DNA from 2 places in the Bacillus sp. 5w2 genome. Region 1 is predicted to be linked to the other one. Evidence: riboswitches for the same ligand, from Rfam matches in the RefSeq annotation. Region 1 holds a riboswitch; the other holds the start of a gene.
The links. Region 1 has a riboswitch for FMN ahead of ACXY7N_RS06255 (ECF transporter S component). Riboswitches for the same ligand answer to the same signal wherever they lie in the genome.

Region 1 (9,648 bases):
CGTTTTCACTATCATTATAGTCCTTTTATTGCTTTTAGAAAAGTAAAATACTTAAATATTTAAATATTTTTTATTTCACTTACATACAGCGCCTTGAAAAGATATATTTAAATACAATAAAGAATGCTCAAGTATTTATAATTCACTCTATACCATGAGTCGTTTTGAAATTTTCAGACCATACTTTTAGTTTTTCCAAATAAAAAAACAAAACCTTAGCCATGTTATATTAGCTAAGGTTTTGTTTTTTTACAAAGTAATGGTGTATTTGTTCAATTGCTTGAGAAGCCATTAATTCTTTACCGTACTCCATTAAACGATAAATAGTTGCTGTAGACGGATTACCATATTCCGCTAAAATAGCTATAAAATCTGCCTTCAGTAATTGAACTTGCTCCTCTTCTTCCATCCAAAGATAGAAACGCCCATCCCACGTATATAGCTTTCCGCCAGTTACATCAAGGTTATATAAACGATTCGACAGGTTAATTACGTCATCTAGTGTAGCAAACTCATAAAGTATATGCTCGCTTTCATCTAGAGTCACTTGCATTTCAATAAACTCGTCACGGAACTCATCATCTGTATCCACATCTTGATGTTCTTTCGTTACAATTACGACCATTCCTTGCGCTTGTAGAGAAAATACTTCAACTGCAATCGGACCATCCGCTTCAAATCCTAGTTCCTTATTTGCTTCTTGCATCATATCACGAAATAATTGCTGAACTTTCGGTGCATTTCTCCACAAATCTTCTTTCGTTAATCCTCGTTCAGATAAATCATCAAATGTTAAGAAAATTTTTATCTTATTGTAATTTAATCGTTCCAGCCTCATCTCATACCCTCCCTGCGCAACCAGTGAATATAATTTTTATTATATGAAATAGAAAATAGATGGTTCTTTTCGAACAACTATTCTAACATTTTTAACCAATCATCCCATTCTTCTTTCGTATCACCAATTAAGCTTGTTTGAATGTTCAACTGATCTCGAGCACCTATTTTTCCTATAAACCCAGCAGAAAGGTTCTCACTTTTTTCTTGCAACAAACTCAAGTAATTCATCGCATTCTTAAGTTCTCTTCCGTCATCAAAAGAGACTACTACATATGTAGGCTGTATTTGCTCAACAGCTAACAAAATACTATCTTCTGCTAAGTTCGACCTAATATATATCACCTCATATCCTTTTAAGCGTAAATACGTTGAGAAAACAAATCCTTTCAACATATTATTTTCTAACACAACAACTTTGTGTATAGAAGAAAACGATGATGCATTATGATACACCATTCCTAGACGAGTTTGTAAAAATGATACGACATATTGGAATTGCACCATTGTAACTTCATTATTATTTTTTAACGTTAACAATTTATTTGTCACTTGAAGAATCATACTTGCTATAACTTTTTCTGTTGCATAAATACTAAAAGCCTCGTTTAACAATGCAGAAGTTGTAATTTCATCAAATTTTAACAAAGCTTGTAGTAAATCGTCCACTAAAACAACTTCTTTATCGTAATGTATTTCTTCTTGAACATTACTCTGCAAACGATTCCCTTCTAATAATTGAACTGCTTGTCCAATCATCATACCAGAAGAAACTTTGTCCATTAACCATTTCAAAATTTGAATATGCTCTTCTGTATATAATCGATGCCCCGCATGATTCCGCTTTGGGGCAATAATTTGATATCGTCTTTCCCACGCACGAAGCGTACTCGGCTGAACTCCAATTATATTCGAAACAGCTTTTATGTTATATTTTCCGTTTAGAGTTGGCATCATTTCCCTCCGCATAACGTAATAATATGTGTTTGAGCAGGTGCTCGAAAGCGAAGTGGAATCAGCGTCGTTCCATATCCATTACTAACAAAAAGAGTCACATTGGAATGCTTATATACGCCACCTTTTAAATATTTTTTAGACGGGAATAATCGAATCTGTCCTCCATGTGTATGCCCACTTAACACAAGTGAAATTTGTTCTTTTCCAGACATTTTATTTAATATGTCAGGGTTGTGGCTAATTAATATACGAAAACCATCTTCTTTACAATCAGCCAACGCTAAATCTAAACGATCTCGTTTCAAACCAACATCATCTACACCAAGCAAACAAATTTTCTCTCCTAATTCAGACTCAAATATAACTCTTGTATTATCTAAAACTTTCACATTATTTTCTAATAACAAAGCATCTAATTCGTGATATTCAATCTCATAATCATTATTTCCCCATACAAAATATACAGGAGCTATCTCTCTTAACTTTTGTATATTTGCAGAGATTTTTGATAAAGGGACACCTCTTTCCGCTAAATCACCACCAATAATTACAAGATCTACTTTTCCTTTTACTTGTTCAATTAACGTACTTGGAATGACTCTTCTATGAATATCAGAAATAAAAAACACCTTTACTTTTTGAAAACTTTTCGGAAATTCTTCAAATATTAAAGTATGTTCTAACACAGTATTACGCATTGCTTCTGTATACATTACAAGAAGAAATATAATACCAATACATATGAGAGTACTTAATAAGATAATCCATATCATATATTTTTTACTCCCTTCCTCATAAAGATAATCCTCAGTTTTTATAACAAGTATTTTACTAGCTCTCCTGCTTTGCGGACTTATCTTTTATCGGAATTTTTATTTCTTGACCCACACTCACTTTATCTTCTTGTAAATCATTATACTTTTTAATCACTTCGATCCCAGTTTCATCTGAAAAATATTGCTTCGCTATACTTTCTAAAGTTTCTCCCTCTTTCACCGTATGCGTTACTACTTTCTCAGATGGTGACTCAGATTTAGCTGAATCAAAGAAAATGACCTCAAATGCACTTTTTCCAGCGTTATTACCATCACTTTTCACTTGAATATATTTATCTGTATACCATAAGATACTAATTGGTAGTAATATGAATAGAAATGTTAAAACTCGGACGAAAATATGATTCATTTTAAACTTTTGTTTTTTCTCTTTATTTCTATGAATTTCACTACGCGGCGGTAAACCTTCTTTTTCTTCTACTCGCTCAACTTCTAATTCCTCTTCAAAATCAGGAATTCGTTTTCTCATGTTGTTCACCACCACCTTCCATTTATTTTCTTAATTGGAGTCCCATTATAAAATCAACAAGAAAGTGTGCAAAGATTGTTATAAACAAATTTCCTGTCCATTCAAATACATAACCAAAGACAAAACTAATGAAACAGACGAAACAAAACAAAAATGGCTTTTTTATATACCGAATATGTAACACTGCAAATACTAAACTCGCTATTACAATTCCAAAGTGCGTCTGCACTACACCTCTAAATAAAAATTCTTCTGCAAAACCGATAATGAACGTAATAGCGAGTAGATGCATAACTGACATTCCTTGAAACATCCTATCGTTAATACCACCATCATCAAACCAAGACTCTGGAAATACTCGCATTGCAACATAATCTAATAACACAATACCAATTGCTAATAAGCCACCTATTATAAGTATAGACACCGGTTCCCATTTCCACAGACTATACACCGATTTTATATGTCGGAATAATATATACGCTAGTAAACAGCCGATACCGATAATAATGAACTGTGTGATATACAGATTCAGCCTTATTTCTTTCGGACTCATATCTTCAATATTATGCCTTTGAATGTTCATCATTCCCCCATCTTTTCTAGACCGAAAAGCTTTTGTAACTCTGTTTCCCAATTATAGTCGAAATCCGATTGTTGCGCTTGTCTTTTTTTATAATCTGTTTTTGTAATACTACAATAGTCACAGCAATTTTTTAACTCGTTCTCTTTTCTATAACCGAACTGTTGCAGCAAATATTCACGTCTACATCCTTTCACTTGTATCCATGATTTCATGTTTTCTAGCTCACTATATTTATTACGCAGCCTTATTTCTACTTCAGCTATTAATCTGTTCATAATTTCATCTGACAAGCTCTCTAATTTTAATTTTCGCTGTTGTATGATTCCAAGCTGTTCGAGATGATAGCGGATGAAACGCCAATATTGTTCATTAAATCTTGCTGCATTATAACAAATTTCTTCTACCTCTTCTATTGGTAATTCTTTCGTTTGAAACATTCTTTCTTGTAGTAAAGAAAATAAAAATTTTATTTGCGACTGACGTGGCAATTCATCTTCAATTATTGAAATTGGCAAATCGTGATCTAACGGACTACATAGTAAGATAGCTATACTCGGTTCACCATCTCTTCCAGCCCTTCCAATTTCTTGTAAATAAGAAGCTATATTAGTCGGATAATGGAAATGAATAATATATCTCGTATTCGACTTATTTACTCCCATACCAAAAGCACTTGTGCATATTACAAGCTGCAACTGGTCATTCATAAATTGCTGTTGAATTAACATACGCTCTTCATGTTCCATACCGCCATGATAAAAAGCGACACCTGTCACGCCTTTTCCTCTTAAATATTCCGTTAAACGTTCTGTCCACGCTCTGCTTGAACAATATACAATCCCTGGCCCTTGTAAATACATCACCTGGTCCAAAAGCGCTTCTTTCTTCTCTTCTATCGTCTCCACAAATTGTACTTCCATTGCAATATTTGGACGATCAATAGAGTATACATGCTGCGCAACATTCTTTAAACTCAAACTCTCTGCTATATCTCGAAGTACATCTTTCGTCGCTGTTGCTGTTAATGCTAGCACCGCAGGAGACCCGATATTCTCAATGACTACATTTAGTTTTTTATAGTCTGGTCTAAAATCATAACCCCATTGCGAAATACAATGAGCCTCATCCACAACAAATAATGAAATATGAACTTTCTTCAATTCTCTTATTAACAATTCCGACTGCAACATCTCTGGTGAAACAAAAATAAATTTATATGAAGCTAATTTTTTCATCGCTTCTCTTTTTTCATATACTGTCCGAAAACTATTAAATGCTATCACTCGGTTTTTCACAACATACTTTAATTGTGTAACCTGATCTTCCATCAAAGATAATAATGGTGATACAACAAGCACGGTTCCTTCTTGCATTAGCCCTGGAAGTTGATAGCACATAGACTTCCCTCTTCCAGTCGGAAGCATCGCTATAACATCTTTTCCTTCCAATAAATCTGTAATTACCCCTTTTTGACCTGGACGAAATTCAGAATATCCAAACCACCTATATAAATATTCCTCAAGTTTCATTTATACCCTCCATCCGTGCCAATACAAGACGGACCTCAAAATAGGAGATATCTTCTCCAACCGCTTGTTTCAACTCACGCAACTTACGTGTTTGTAATGCATCAATTACTTTTGTTACTTTATCTATTTTGTCTTTTTCCATAAACATCTCGATAGAAAAATCTTTCTCTCGCAATGCAATTTCAACAAAATGATCTTCTATCGTTGCAACCTTTAAATTTCTAATTGTCGCTATTTCATCTAAAGAGCGCCCTTGTCTCCAAAAATTATATGTTTTTTTCGTTGATAAACTAAATAGTTCAGCTCTCTCATTTGGATAAGAGATAATCTCAGCTAATAGCGGAAATTCATTTTCTTTATCACGAACTTCTTGTATAAGGAAGTGAATTGTACCCCAAAATAAAAAGTACACCCTGAATATATCTTGTTTCGTAATTTCCGCTAATTGCTGCAATGTATAACCGATACGTTTATATCCTGTTAATCGATATGTTACAATCGTCGCTTCTATCGCATTACCTTTTCCTAGAAGATTATGTATTTCTCCCCATAATCTTTTTGCCAATTCACTTCGCCTATACGGTATACCTGTTAAAAAGCGTTTTACCCACACCATTATTTCTGTATCTTGTTGAATAGGAATAAACTTCGTATTATTCTGTTGTAAATTAGATATAGTTTGAATAATTAATGATAATCTTTTCCAAAATGTTTCACCTAATTCACCATAGTGCAAACCATGTAAATGCGCTGGAAAAGCATACACTTCCTCCCATGTATGTAACTGCATTTTACCTTTAGATGTTAACAAATATGTATTTTCATGTATTTCTTGAATCAAATCTGCTTGCAACAACTTTGCAACTTCACGATCATATTCAGTTCTATTTAACGATTTATATATTCCAAACAAAAAAGAAATTCGGAACATATTTCCATCTTGTAACGTTTGCGAAGAACGTTTTCCCTTTAATAAATAATAAATAGAAGAAACGGTCCTTTCACCATTCAATTGTTTTAAACAATACAATAAAGTATATTGTAGTTGCATTACCGCTTCCACCTTTCAATCTAACTTAATTGCTTTTTTGTATGATTACAACGTCTACCGTTACTGATTAAACTTATCATATCGGCAATATATACTTGTATATATTCTATTGTACCAAACGAAATAACATTTACGTATTTTGAAAATCTTATGACATAATTCAAAAATTAGTTGACACTCTAATTGATAAGCATTATCATTATAATTTTATGTTGAAAAGTTTTAAAAACCGTTTTACAATAAGATTATAATTTTTATGGCGAGCTTTTCACATACATATTATCAGGAGGGAAAAAAGATGGCAAAATATACAATCGTTGATAAAGATACTTGTATCGCATGTGGTGCTTGCGGCGCTGCTGCACCAGACATTTATGATTATGATGATGAAGGTATTGCATTTGTAACGTTAGACGATAACCAAGGTATCGTTGAAATTCCAGATGTATTAGTTGAAGATATGATGGATGCATTCGAAGGTTGTCCAACTGACTCAATTAAAGTTGCTGACGAATCATTCGACGGCGATGCTTTAAAATTCGAATAGTCTTTTATTAACTTCAAAAAATACCCCTCATTAATTAGAGGGGTATTTTTTGTTTTTTTATTTTCATTCTCCTTAATAAAAAACCATTAGTAGTTCCATACTACTAATGGTTTTATTTTACCCCGCTATTTGCCAGGCCGTAAGACCCCCACCTCAAAATTCAACGAAAACAAAGAAGTTAGGTGAGGGTCGGGCTGCCCGTAAAGGCCCGATTGGTGAGGAATGATAATCAGCGGGAGAGGAACAAAACCCCCACTGATTAAAGTTTCACTTTATATTTTATGCATTTTTCATTTTTGCAAACACCCATACTTTCAGGCGTGAGAATAACGCTACAAATACAATTGTCACAACAATTCCTTTAATCAAATTAAATGGTAAGATTGCCGTTACAACCGTTGTTCTTATAGCCTCGCTAGACATAGCTGGTGAATTTAAAAACCAAGTGTAAGCTGGGAATATAATGATGTAATTTAATACACTCATAATGAGCGCCATTGTAATTGTCCCTAGCATTAATCCTGTCGTTAAGCTCTTAACAGTACGATACTTCCTAAATAAGAAAGCTGCCGGTCCAATAAATAAACATCCTGCAATAAAGTTAGCAATTTCTCCAACTGGCACTCCCGTTAAACTCCCTTGAATCCCGTAATGTAAAATATTCTTTATCGCCTCTACAATTATCCCTGCAACTGGCCCGAAAATAATCGCAGCAATTAGAGCTGGTACATCACTAAAATCAATTTTTAAAAATGGCGGAAGCCCTGGGAACGGGAAATCCAACATCATCAGTAAATATGCAATACTACTTAGCATTGCTACACTCACCATCTGCACTACACTGTTTTTTTGTTTCATCTTTCTCTCTCCTTTTCCATCGATCATCTCATGGAAAGTGGAAAGGTTCTGCTATGCCTACTTTTTCATAGAACGAAAAAACCCTTTGTGTTTTACACAAAGGGAGAATTTAAGGCACATCAAACAGACGTTCAAATTCATATCTTTTTTGAACGCTTGAACCTCCATCTTCTCCCATCCAGACTGTACTGTCGGCTTTGGAATCACACCAAATCCTGCCTTAACGGCTCGCGGGCTTAGAACAAAATCACATATAGTTCATCACCGCCGGTCGGGATTTTCACCCTGCCCCGAAGATAGACCGATATTCTATTTTCCACTTCATTATACAACAACACGATTGTATTGTGAACAAAAAAAGTGTAACTTATTAAAAATAAGTTATTAATTTTATATAATCAAAAACCAATCACTATATTTTACAATACACCCCAGTTTTTTTACAATTCGGCATTTCTCCTATGAATCCCCTAGTCATATATAATTAAAAGTGATAAGATGTTGAATTGTTAAGATAAGAACATTTTCTGGATTATGGAGGAAATGTCATGAAGAAAGAAAAGAGACACTCTATTCGAGAAACAATGAAAAAAAACTTAAGAAAAGAATACTTTTATTTGAAAAAAGAATTACTTTTCTACTGTCCAATTGATTTAGGCACATTCTCAAGAGAGACATACTATGCTGCTTTCGACGAAGATGGCATCAGTATTTATCAGTATGATAAAAAAACAGAGAGTAAATTAAAATTGTGTGAGCGTCATCCGTGGAAGAATTGGAATAAAGTGAAGGTGGATCATTATTTAACAACTTCTCAATTTATTTTTCAAGGTGAGCGGAACTGGATATTATCCCTTTTTCAAAAAGGAAAAGAAGCTCAAAAGATAATCGAAGAGCATACATCTTTACAAACTGAAGTTGTTTCCCGCTCTTTCTTAAAAAAACTTCCAGGTTTCCGTTCTAATGCACCGTTGAATAAATACATCGGCAGCATTTGCTACACTGCACTTATTGCATTTTTATTAAAATGGATGATTCCATTTCAAGCACCACAAATCGCCTTGTACTCCATTTCAATCGGCTGTATGCTTCTTGGTTTACTTTGTTTGACAATCGGTTTAATTGAACCGACTATTGTACTGTTTCGAACAAACGAAAAAACAAGAACAAAAGTATTTTACTTATATAGCTACTTAGCTATTTCTGGATTTATATGTGTCTTTATTTTTTGGTAAAAAAGAGCTAGTTAAACTAGCTCTTTTTTTCACTTTACGTATAATTGTTGATTTTGATAAATCAGCTCTTGCTGCAAGCCGTTTTTTTCTTTAATTTCCTTAACTGTCATACTAAATTTCCGGGCAATACTAACTAAAGTGTCCCCTTTTTGCACGACATATAACGATGAGGAAACGACTTCATTTCTTTGTTCATTTAAAACAAGCAATGGATTCATTGCATTCTTTTTCGCCATCGTCCATCTGCCTTGATGAACTTCTAAATGTAAGTGTGCACCTCGCGATTCTCCCGTATTTCCTACTTCTCCAATTATTTTTCCTTTTGAAATATTATCCCCTTGAACTACATATCTCTTATTTAAATGTGCATACACAGCCTCATATTCTCCATGTTTAATAAATACAACGTTTCCATAACTACTTGAATAATAAGACTTTGTTACCTTCCCCTCTTGAATAGCTGCCACAGGCGCGCCGATCGGTGCCGCTATATCTATACCGTAGTGTTTTCCATGCCTTGTCCCAAAATAATCACTTATCTGCCCTTCAACAGGCCATGTCCATCGATTTCCATCTGCGTACACATGTAATTGAGATAAAAACAGTACTGTCAATAACATGACGCCACATTTTAACACTTTCATATATATCCTCCGTTTTCTAATTAACACCATACCTTCTCTATTTTGGTATATTACAGAAAAAAGTATACAAAAAAAGAAAGTGAATCACTCCACTTCCTT
Region 2 (9,648 bases), on a different contig from region 1:
GAAAGTAAAATTAAATATGATTATTAATACGAAATCTGGATTATGTCCTGAAGATTGCGGATATTGTTCACAGTCTATTATTTCAGAGGCACCGATTGATAAATATGCATGGCTAACGCAGGAAAAGATTGTAGAAGGAGCACACGAAGCAATTCGCCGTAAAGCGGGTACATATTGTATTGTAGCATCTGGCCGTCGTCCGACAGATAAAGAGGTGAATCACGTAATTGGAGCAGTTAAGGAGATTCGTGAAACGACAGATTTGAAGATTTGTTGTTGTTTAGGTTTCTTAAACGAAGATCAAGCCAGACGTTTAGCAGACGCGGGAGTGCATCGTTATAACCACAATTTAAATACACATGCAAATAATTACGAAAGCATTTGCTCCACTCATACGTATGACGATCGTGTTGATACAGTTCAAAAAGCGAAACAAGCGGGCATTTCACCATGCTCTGGGGCGATTTTTGGAATGGGAGAGACAATAGAAGAGCGTGCTGAAATTGCATTTGAATTACAACGTATAGATGCAGATTCAATTCCATGTAATTTCCTTGTTGCTGTAAAGGGTACGCCGCTTGAAGGACAAAAAGAGTTAACACCAGTAGAATGTTTAAAAGTGCTGGCGATGATGCGTTTTGTAAACCCAACGAAAGAAATTCGCATTTCAGGAGGACGTGAAATCAATTTACGTTCTGTACAGCCAATCGGTTTATTTGCAGCAAACTCTATTTTTGTTGGAGATTACTTAACGACAGCTGGACAAGAACCGACTGCAGACTGGGGTATGATTGAGGATTTAGGGTTTGAGATTGAAGAATGTGCATTATAAGATAGATAAAAAAGCAAACTTGTAAAAGAGTTTGCTTTTTTTGTAAATAAAATGTAATAAATAGTTGTGAACGTTTGATACTATTGGTTTTTGAGCGGAAAAAGAGTTTTGGTGGACGAATTTTCCAAGCCCCAATTGTACATAGTAAATATGTAATTTATATTGGGTTGGAGGATTTTACATGCACAAATATATATTAGCGATTATGACTTGTCTAATTTTACTAAAAGCAATAAGTGCTGATCCAGTTAAGGCCACCGAAAATCCTGAGCAAAAAGAGATGCAACAACGAATTGAACAACATTTTCGAACGAAAGCTGAACATTTTGGATTGAAAACAGAAGGGAAAGATTTAAAGGAAGTACGAAAAGAAATTACTATTATAGAAGAAGCGAAAAAAAGAGAGAATGTATGGAGAACAGCACAAACGCTTCGTATACAAACAGAAGGAAAAACAATGGATGAATTAATAAAAGATGTACGGAAAAAAGTAAAAAAATAAAAAAGAGGCCGCAGCCTCTTTTTATTTTTTTATGCCCATTGTTTTGATAAGTGAGCCATTTCAATCGCAGCAACTGCGGATTCATAGCCTTTATTACCAGCTTTCGTGCCCGCGCGTTCAATCGCTTGTTCAATTGTTTCTGTCGTTAATACACCGAAAATAACTGGTATGTCTGTTTGAAGTGATAAAGATGCAACACCTTTTGCTACTTCGTTACAAACGTAATCGTAATGTGTTGTAGCACCGCGAATTACAGTACCTAACGTAATAACAGCATCATACTTCCCGCTATTAGCCATTTTTTTAGCGATTAAAGGAATTTCAAATGCGCCAGGAACCCAAGCAACATCGATATCAGTTTCTTCTACACCGTGACGCTTTAATCCGTCTAAAGCGCCGCCAAGTAACTTACTTGTAATAAATTCATTAAAACGTCCAACAACAACCCCAACTTTTAATCCTGTACCAACTAAATGACCTTCGAATACCATAATAAATCTCTCCCTTAATTATAAGTTTAGTAAATGTCCTAATTTGTTTACTTTCGTTTGTAAATACGTTTTATTCTCTTCTTTTGTTGGCATTTGCAATGGTACACGCTCGATTACTTCTAAATCGTAACCTTGTAAGCCAGCAATTTTTCGCGGGTTATTCGTTAATAATCGTAAATGTTGTAAACCTAAATCTTTTAAAATTTGAGCGCCAATACCGTAATCACGCAAATCAGCTGGGAATCCAAGCTTTTCATTTGCTTCTACAGTATCGAAGCCTTCTTCTTGTAACTTATAAGCGCGAAGCTTATTAAGAAGCCCAATACCTCGTCCTTCTTGTCTCATATAAAGAAGAACGCCTTTGCCTTCACGCTCAATTTGAGCCAGTGCAGCATGGAGTTGTGGTCCGCAATCACAGCGGCACGAGCCAAATACATCTCCTGTTAAACATTCTGAATGAACGCGTACAAGTACAGGCTCTCCTGTTGAAATATCACCTTTTACGAGTGCGATATGCTCTTTCGAATCCAATGAATTAGAATAGCCAATTGCATGGAAAGTACCGAAATCTGTAGGTAATGTAATTTCCACTTCTCGCGTCACTAATGTTTCATGGTGGCGGCGATAAGCAATTAAATCTTCTATTGTAATCATTTTTATATCAAATTGTTTTGCGCACTGTATTAAATCAGGTACGCGTGCCATCGTACCGTCCTCATTAATAATTTCGCAAATAACTCCAGCTGGTTCTGCTCCGCAAAGCTGTGCTAAATCGACAGCAGCTTCTGTATGACCAGCACGGCGCAGGACACCGCCTTCTTTCGCAATTAATGGAAAGATATGTCCAGGACGATTGAAATCAGCACCTTTTGATGCAGGATTTAATAATTCTTGTATCGTAGTTGCACGTTCGTGGGCACTAATCCCTGTTGTTGTAGAAACATGATCAATACTCACTGTAAATGCAGTATGATGCGAATCTGTATTATGAGCTACCATTGGTTCTAATTGTAGACGTTCTGCGTACCCTTCCGTAATCGGTACACAAACGAGACCACGTCCATGTGTAATCATAAAGTTAATTGTTTCTGGCGTAATATACTCTGCTAAAGCGATAAAATCGCCTTCATTTTCACGGTTTTCATCATCACATACAATAACGACTTTTCCTTGTTTTAAATCTTCTAGAGCTTCTTCAATACGATGAAACATCATGCTTCCCCCTTATAGAAATCCGTTTTCTTGTAAAAAGCTTTCGCTCATTGAACCTGTTCGTTTTACAGGTTTAGAAATAAAGCGTTCGATGTATTTACCAATCATGTCACACTCAATGTTTACGATGTCACCGGCATTCTTTTCTCCGATAACAGATTCACTTACTGTGTGCGGGATGAGTGAAATTGTAATGGAAGATTCGTCTATATCAAATATTGTTAAACTCGTTCCATCAACAGCGACGGACCCTTTATGCAAACAATAGCGTAGCAATTCATCAGAAATAGCTATTTTGTAATAGAGGGCATTATAATGTTGTTTTTTGTTTAATATCGTTCCGATGCCATCGATATGTCCTGAAACGAAATGTCCACCGAATCGTCCGTTTGCAGCCATTGCTCGCTCTAAATTTACTTTACAGTGCGGTTTAAGCATGCGAAGGGATGTTGATTGCATCGTTTCGGGCATTGCATCCACTGTGAATGAAGTTGTTGTGAAACTCGTTACAGTTAAGCAAATACCGTTAACCGCGATACTGTCACCTAAGTGAACATCTGATAAAATTTTATTTGCATGGATCGTTAACTTCATCGATTCTCCGCTTTGTTGCATGTTTGCAATCGTTCCTAATTCTTCTACAATTCCTGTAAACATTCCGTCACCTCACTTCGGGCATTCGCAACGATTTTTATATCATCGCCAATTTGTTTCATCTCTTGAATTTCCAAGGAAAGTGCATCTTGTAATTTTGAAAAACCATTTCCGCCAAATAAAGTAGGAGCGTCTTGCCCGCCAATTAATTTTGGGCTTATATAAGTCACAATTTCATTGAAATACTTTGTTTGTAAGAAACTCGCATGAACTGTTTGACCACCTTCGACGAAAAGAGAAAGGATTTGTTTTTCGCCAAGTAAGTGTAAGAGATCTTGGATTTCAATTTGCTTCGTTTTCATTTGGAAAATAGCTATATTTTCAGATTCATAAGAAGCTATTTTCTCTTTATTTACATCCTTACCGACAATAATCCATGTCGGTGCTAAACCATCTGTTATGACATGAGAAGATGGTGGCGTTCGTAAATGGTTATCTAAAATAACGCGAATAGGATGTTTCCCCCCATTTGGAATTCTTGTCGTTAAATGTGGATTATCAGCGATAACCGTATTCACTCCAACGAGAATCGCATCATGTGTATGGCGATATTGGTGAACATCAGCTCGTGCTTCTTCCCCTGTAATCCACTTACTTTCACCAGTTACAGTTGCTGTTTTTCCATCTAAGCTCATCGCTGTTTTTATTGTTACAAATGGGCGTTTCGTTTTCATGTAGTGAAAAAAGTAACGATTTAATAAAACTGCTTCTGCTTCAAGAACACCGGTAGTTACTTCGATACCAGCTTCTTCTAATCTCCTTTTTCCATTACCAGAAACGAGAGGATTGCAATCAAGAGTAGCAATTACAACCCGTTTGACTCCTTTTTTGATGAGCAATTCACAGCAAGGTGGTGTTTTTCCAAAATGGCTACAAGGTTCAAGAGTTACATAAACGGTAGCTCCTTTTGCCTTCTCACCAGCCATATGAAGGGCGTGAACTTCTGCGTGTCCTTCACCAGCACGTAAATGGGCGCCCATACCGACGATGTTTCCATCTTTTATAACAACAGCACCAACCATAGGATTTGGGCTTGTTTGCCCAGATGTCCCTTCTGCTAACTGCAAGGCAATCCTCATATATTCTTGATCTGTCATTCTCTTCACCTCTCCTAAAAAAATCAAAAAACCCCAAGGATTTAATATCCTTGGGGTTTGGGAGACGTGATTTCTAGAAATATAGTTTGAATACGAAAGCATAGGAAAGAAACCTAACGATAATTGATATTTCTGCATAAGGAAAAAGCCTAGCAAAATATCGAATTTTTCAAACGCTAGTTGTCTCTTTTTATTTCAGTATAAAAAAATGAGTATAGAAAACTAAACATATATAAAGAATCAAAATGAACCTTTAAAAATATGCATACTGAAATAAAAGTGTATTCACTATATAAAAAACTAGAAACATATCCTTCTCCCATCCAGACTATACTGTCGGCCCTAGAGTTTCACTAGATCCACCGTTTTCAAGTTGAAAACGGGTCACGGACTTAGAAGTTTGCACTTCATCACCGCCGGTTGGGAATTTCACCCGACCCCGAAGGATGTTGTTTGCTCAAATTATAGCACAAAAAAAATAAAAGGCTAGAAAAAAATATTCGAATGTGAAGAATTGTGTGAAAATATATGTAGGCTGGAATGGAGACAAAAGTATTAGAAATGTTGTAAGGAGAAGGGATATAACGGAGTTACTAAAAAGAAAAAACATGCACAAAAAAATGTGCATGTCACATGTTAAATTATTCTGCCTCTGGTGCTCTAACAACAGACTCGAATTTACCTTTATGCGAAGCATCGCAATAAGGCATATTTTTTGATAAACCACAACGGCATAAAGAAAATGCCGGTTTTGCTGGGAATACATTCCCTTGTGAATCGACTAATTCCACGTCCCCTGTAACGCGAAAAGAGCCATTATCATTTACTTTAATTTGTACTTTTGCCAACGTTATCCCTCCTTCCCAAACGCTTAATTCCATCATATAATCAAGAGAAGTGCTTGACAATATAAAGTGAAACTTTAATCAATGGGGGAGGTATCCCCCGCTGATTATTAGTTGAACCAATCGGGCTTTTAGGGGCAGTTAATCTCCCACCTAACTTCTTTGTTTCAGCCGAATTTTGAGGTGGGAGTTTTACTGCCCGCAAATAGCGGGGCAAAAAGAGCACTTTGTTTGAAAGAGAAGACAGTGTTATAATGTTTTTTATAACTGACTAGAGTAAGGTGACGAGAGATGGATAAACAATTACATACATTACGAAACATTGCAAATGAGCGCACGTGGGCATCATTTTTGAATGATAATCATCCATATAGTTTGTTACATTGGTCCATTGCAGGTGTAGGGCAAGAGGCAAAGGATGTTTGGTTACTTCAAGATGAAGTAACATTTCAAACGACAGAATTTCCAACACTGGATGAAGCAGTGCAATGGATTTCTGAAAACATGGAACAAGTTACAGACGTTTTAGCGCAATAAAAAAAACAGGCTTATGCAAGCCTGTTTTTTGTTTCTTTTACATATGATTTTAAAAATTGATCAACGGCTGCTTCATACTCTTCTTTATTTTCGTTATAAGAGCAAGCGTGTGCGCCGCGTTCTGCAATATAAAGTTGTTTATTGTTTTCTTTTGCTTCATATAGTGCTTTCGTCATATCAGCTAAAATATAATCATCATCTTTACTATGAATAAAGAGGACGGGATTTTGAATGTTTTTTATACAATCGATTGGTGAAACTTCACGAATCGTATAACCGTCACGTACTTTTAAAAAAGCATTTGCTAAAGGTAATAAAGGCCATTTAGGTAAATGGAATTCAACCTTTAAACGGTGTTGTAACTGCCCGTAGAAATCAGAAAAAGGACAATCTGCAATATAGAAATCAGCACCATCTTCTACAAGTCCTGCATATTGAAGAAGTGTTGCAGCTCCCATAGATTCACCATGAATACCGAGTGTTATATTTGTTCCAAAACGACTTTTTAGCCAGTCAACTACAGATTTTAAATCATGTTTTTCATAGTATCCATAGCTTGTTGTTTTTCCACCAGTTTTACCATGACGACGATGATCATAAATAACGACATTATATCCTCTGTTTAAAAATAACCTTGCATATTTTACAGAGTTCATTTTATTTACAGTTACGCCGTGACAAAAAATCATAAACTTATTGGAATGACCAGCAGGAATGTAATATCCGTGAAGATCATATCCAAATTGCGAAGGAATATGAATTTCTTCTTTATGAAGAGCATCAAAATCCTCTATACGAAAATGTTTTTTCGTTTCTCTTTCGAGTACTTCTTCCTCTGTTTTTTTCTTTAAGTACATCACTTTATTTGTAAAGAAAATCCCAAGGGCAGTTATTGCACCTAGTATAGTAAACAATGCTGCAAAAAAACGTTTCATACTTTACCTCATCCTCCAAATACCGTTACATGTGATACACTTACATTGTATCACAATGATAGAAAAGGGGAGAAATAGGAAATGGTGTATATACAAAAAATTACGCCGGCGATGAAAGAAACAATCCGAATATTCATGTGTGAGAACTGGGGGAGTTCATTGATGGTTTCGCGTGGTAAGGGGCATCAGTTAGAAGAATTGCCAGGATTTGTTGCGTTATTAGATGACAGAATAATCGGAATTATAACGTATGAAGTGACCGGAAATATGTGCGAAATTGTATCGTTAGATAGCTTTGAAGAAAGAAAAGGAATAGGGACGAAACTTGTGGACTGTGTATTACAAGTTGCAAAAGAGAAACATTGCAAGGAGGTATGGCTCATTACAACAAATGATAATATGAACGCTTTACGCTTTTACCAAAAACGGAACTTTATGATGACCAATTTATATGTGAATGCAGTGGAAGAGGCGCGAAAAATAAAGAAAGAAATTCCACGTATCGGATATGATAATATTCCAATTGTACATGAAATTCAGTTGGGGTATCACTTAACGAATTGATGTAACAATTTTCAGAAATATAAGTTATTAATCTTGACGAAAATTGTAATTTAGGTTACCGTAAAATTGTAATCTATTACCATATTAAGGGGTGACGATGTGGCAACTATACGTGATGTTGCAAAATTGGCAGGTGTTTCAGTCGCAACCGTTTCACGAGTTATTAATGAAAAAGGATACGTTCATGAGGACACAGTAAAACAAGTAAAGGAAGCAATTGAGGAATTACGTTATAGGCCAAATAGTGCAACAAAGCCATTGTTTAAACAAAATTCAACGATAATTGCATTACTTGTAGATAATTTATATGACCTATCAAACATCACTTTGCTACATTGTATTGAGGAAATAGCGTATAAAGAAGGATATCAAATCATTGTTTGTAATATAGAGAATAAAGATAGATACATACATATGTTGAAAGAAAATAACGTTGCAGGTGTTATTGTGACAAGATCAGTCTTTAAAAGTATAGGAGAAATTTCACTTCCGTTTGTTGTGATTGATGAAAAAAAATCCTATGCAAATCATTATGAAAGTGGACAAAGGGCGGTTTCTGTATTAAAAGAGAAAGGCTGTCACTTTCTTGCTTATTTCGATGAGGGAGAAGATAGTGAAGAAATGGAAGAGCACATATCAGGATTTTTAGACGCTGTTTGGGAGGAAGGAATCTCTTATCGAGAAGTATGTGTACAAGGGTATACGAATAAACAGTTTATTACATTATTGCAAAACAATCCGTATATAGATGGAATTGTAGCCTCAAGTGATCAGATTGCTATTGAGTTAATTCGGTCAGCGAGATTTCTAAATATACATATACCAGATAAATTGAAAATTATTGGGCCGAATGGGAGTATGGAGTGTGAATGGATAGCTCCATCACTACCGGCAATTGAAAGCTATGTCGAAGATAATGGGAAAATAGCTTTTCAACAATTAAAAGGAAAAATAAAAAAGTAAAAGGTGCGTATAAAACGCACCTTTTATAATGTAATTGCGGCAATAAAGCCGAATATAAGTAACGGTATATTATAATGCAGAAAAGTCGGTACACATGTATCCCATATATGATGGTGTTGACCATCAGCATTTAAACCTGATGTTGGTCCAAGTGTACTATCTGACGCTGGAGATCCGGCATCACCTAGCGCTCCGGCTGTACCGATAATTGCAATTGTGGCCATTGGACTAAATCCAAGCTGCATGCAAAGAGGTACAAAAATTGTTGTTAAGATAGGAATGGTTGAAAAGGATGAACCAATTCCCATCGTAACGAGAAGTCCAATAATAAGCATAAGAAATGCAGCGAGTGGTTTGTTATTTCCGATTATATGAGCACTCGTTTGCACGAGAGATTCAACATGTCCTGTTTTTCGAAGAACAGCGCCAAATCCAGCGGCAGCAATCATAACAAAACCGATAAAGGACATCATACGCATTCCGCTTGTTAATATCGCATCTGCTTCTTTAAGTGGTAGACTACCACTTACTGATAAAACGATAATCCCCGCTAAAGCACCGAAAATCATTGATTCTGTTGCTAATTGAACAGTTAATGTGGCTATGATAGATAATAATCCGAAAGTAATGCTCCGTTTTGTATAGGGAACGATTTCATTTGCAGTAGTATGAATTTGTTCTGTTTCATACGTACGAGGTTTTCGGTACGTAATGAATACCGCTACACATAATCCGATAATCATACCGATTGCTGGAATAGTCATTGCTTTTGGAATAAGCGCGACATCAAATGTAAGACCGCTTTGCGCAGCATTTGTTTGCAATACGTCATGATAAATTTTTCCGAACCCTGCTGGAATCCACATATAAGGAGTAATCAATCCGAATGTAATAATACATGTAACAAGTCTGCGATCCACTTTCAGCTCATTTAATACTTTTAAAAGTGCTGGAATTAAGATGGGGATGAAAGCGATATGAACAGGAATCACATTTTGTGAGAAACAAGCCATCGT

Region 2: another riboswitch for FMN. It lies ahead of ribD (bifunctional diaminohydroxyphosphoribosylaminopyrimidine deaminase/5-amino-6-(5-phosphoribosylamino)uracil reductase RibD); the one in region 1 lies ahead of ACXY7N_RS06255 (ECF transporter S component).

What each region holds. Positions count from the first base shown of each region.
Region 1 is NZ_JBTIWT010000002.1:378,340-387,987, reverse strand. Features, by position in the region: gene ACXY7N_RS06295 (genetic competence negative regulator) at 230-838, opposite strand; gene ACXY7N_RS06290 (MerR family transcriptional regulator) at 916-1,791, opposite strand; gene ACXY7N_RS06285 (metallophosphoesterase) at 1,791-2,567, opposite strand; gene ACXY7N_RS06280 (LysM peptidoglycan-binding domain-containing protein) at 2,626-3,099, opposite strand; gene ACXY7N_RS06275 (CPBP family intramembrane glutamic endopeptidase) at 3,122-3,685, opposite strand; gene ACXY7N_RS06270 (RecQ family ATP-dependent DNA helicase) at 3,685-5,214, opposite strand; gene ACXY7N_RS06265 (YpbB family protein) at 5,204-6,265, opposite strand; gene ACXY7N_RS06260 (ferredoxin) at 6,564-6,812, shown strand; gene ACXY7N_RS06255 (ECF transporter S component) at 7,092-7,670, opposite strand; FMN riboswitch at 7,833-7,972, opposite strand; gene ACXY7N_RS06250 (hypothetical protein) at 8,219-8,905, shown strand; gene ACXY7N_RS06245 (peptidoglycan DD-metalloendopeptidase family protein) at 8,935-9,549, opposite strand; gene ACXY7N_RS06240 (cob(I)yrinic acid a,c-diamide adenosyltransferase) at 9,634-9,648, opposite strand, start outside.
Region 2 is NZ_JBTIWT010000003.1:415,990-425,637, reverse strand. Features, by position in the region: gene bioB (biotin synthase) at 1-832, shown strand, start outside; gene ACXY7N_RS09605 (hypothetical protein) at 1,014-1,334, shown strand; gene ribH (6,7-dimethyl-8-ribityllumazine synthase) at 1,364-1,825, opposite strand; gene ribBA (bifunctional 3,4-dihydroxy-2-butanone 4-phosphate synthase/GTP cyclohydrolase II) at 1,844-3,037, opposite strand; gene ribE (riboflavin synthase subunit alpha) at 3,050-3,694, opposite strand; gene ribD (bifunctional diaminohydroxyphosphoribosylaminopyrimidine deaminase/5-amino-6-(5-phosphoribosylamino)uracil reductase RibD) at 3,676-4,788, opposite strand; FMN riboswitch at 5,096-5,239, opposite strand; gene ACXY7N_RS09580 (CDGSH iron-sulfur domain-containing protein) at 5,430-5,636, opposite strand; gene ACXY7N_RS09575 (DUF2552 family protein) at 5,925-6,170, shown strand; gene ACXY7N_RS09570 (alpha/beta hydrolase) at 6,182-7,105, opposite strand; gene ACXY7N_RS09565 (GNAT family N-acetyltransferase) at 7,187-7,669, shown strand; gene ACXY7N_RS09560 (LacI family DNA-binding transcriptional regulator) at 7,769-8,632, shown strand; gene ACXY7N_RS09555 (Na+/H+ antiporter family protein) at 8,656-9,648, opposite strand, start outside.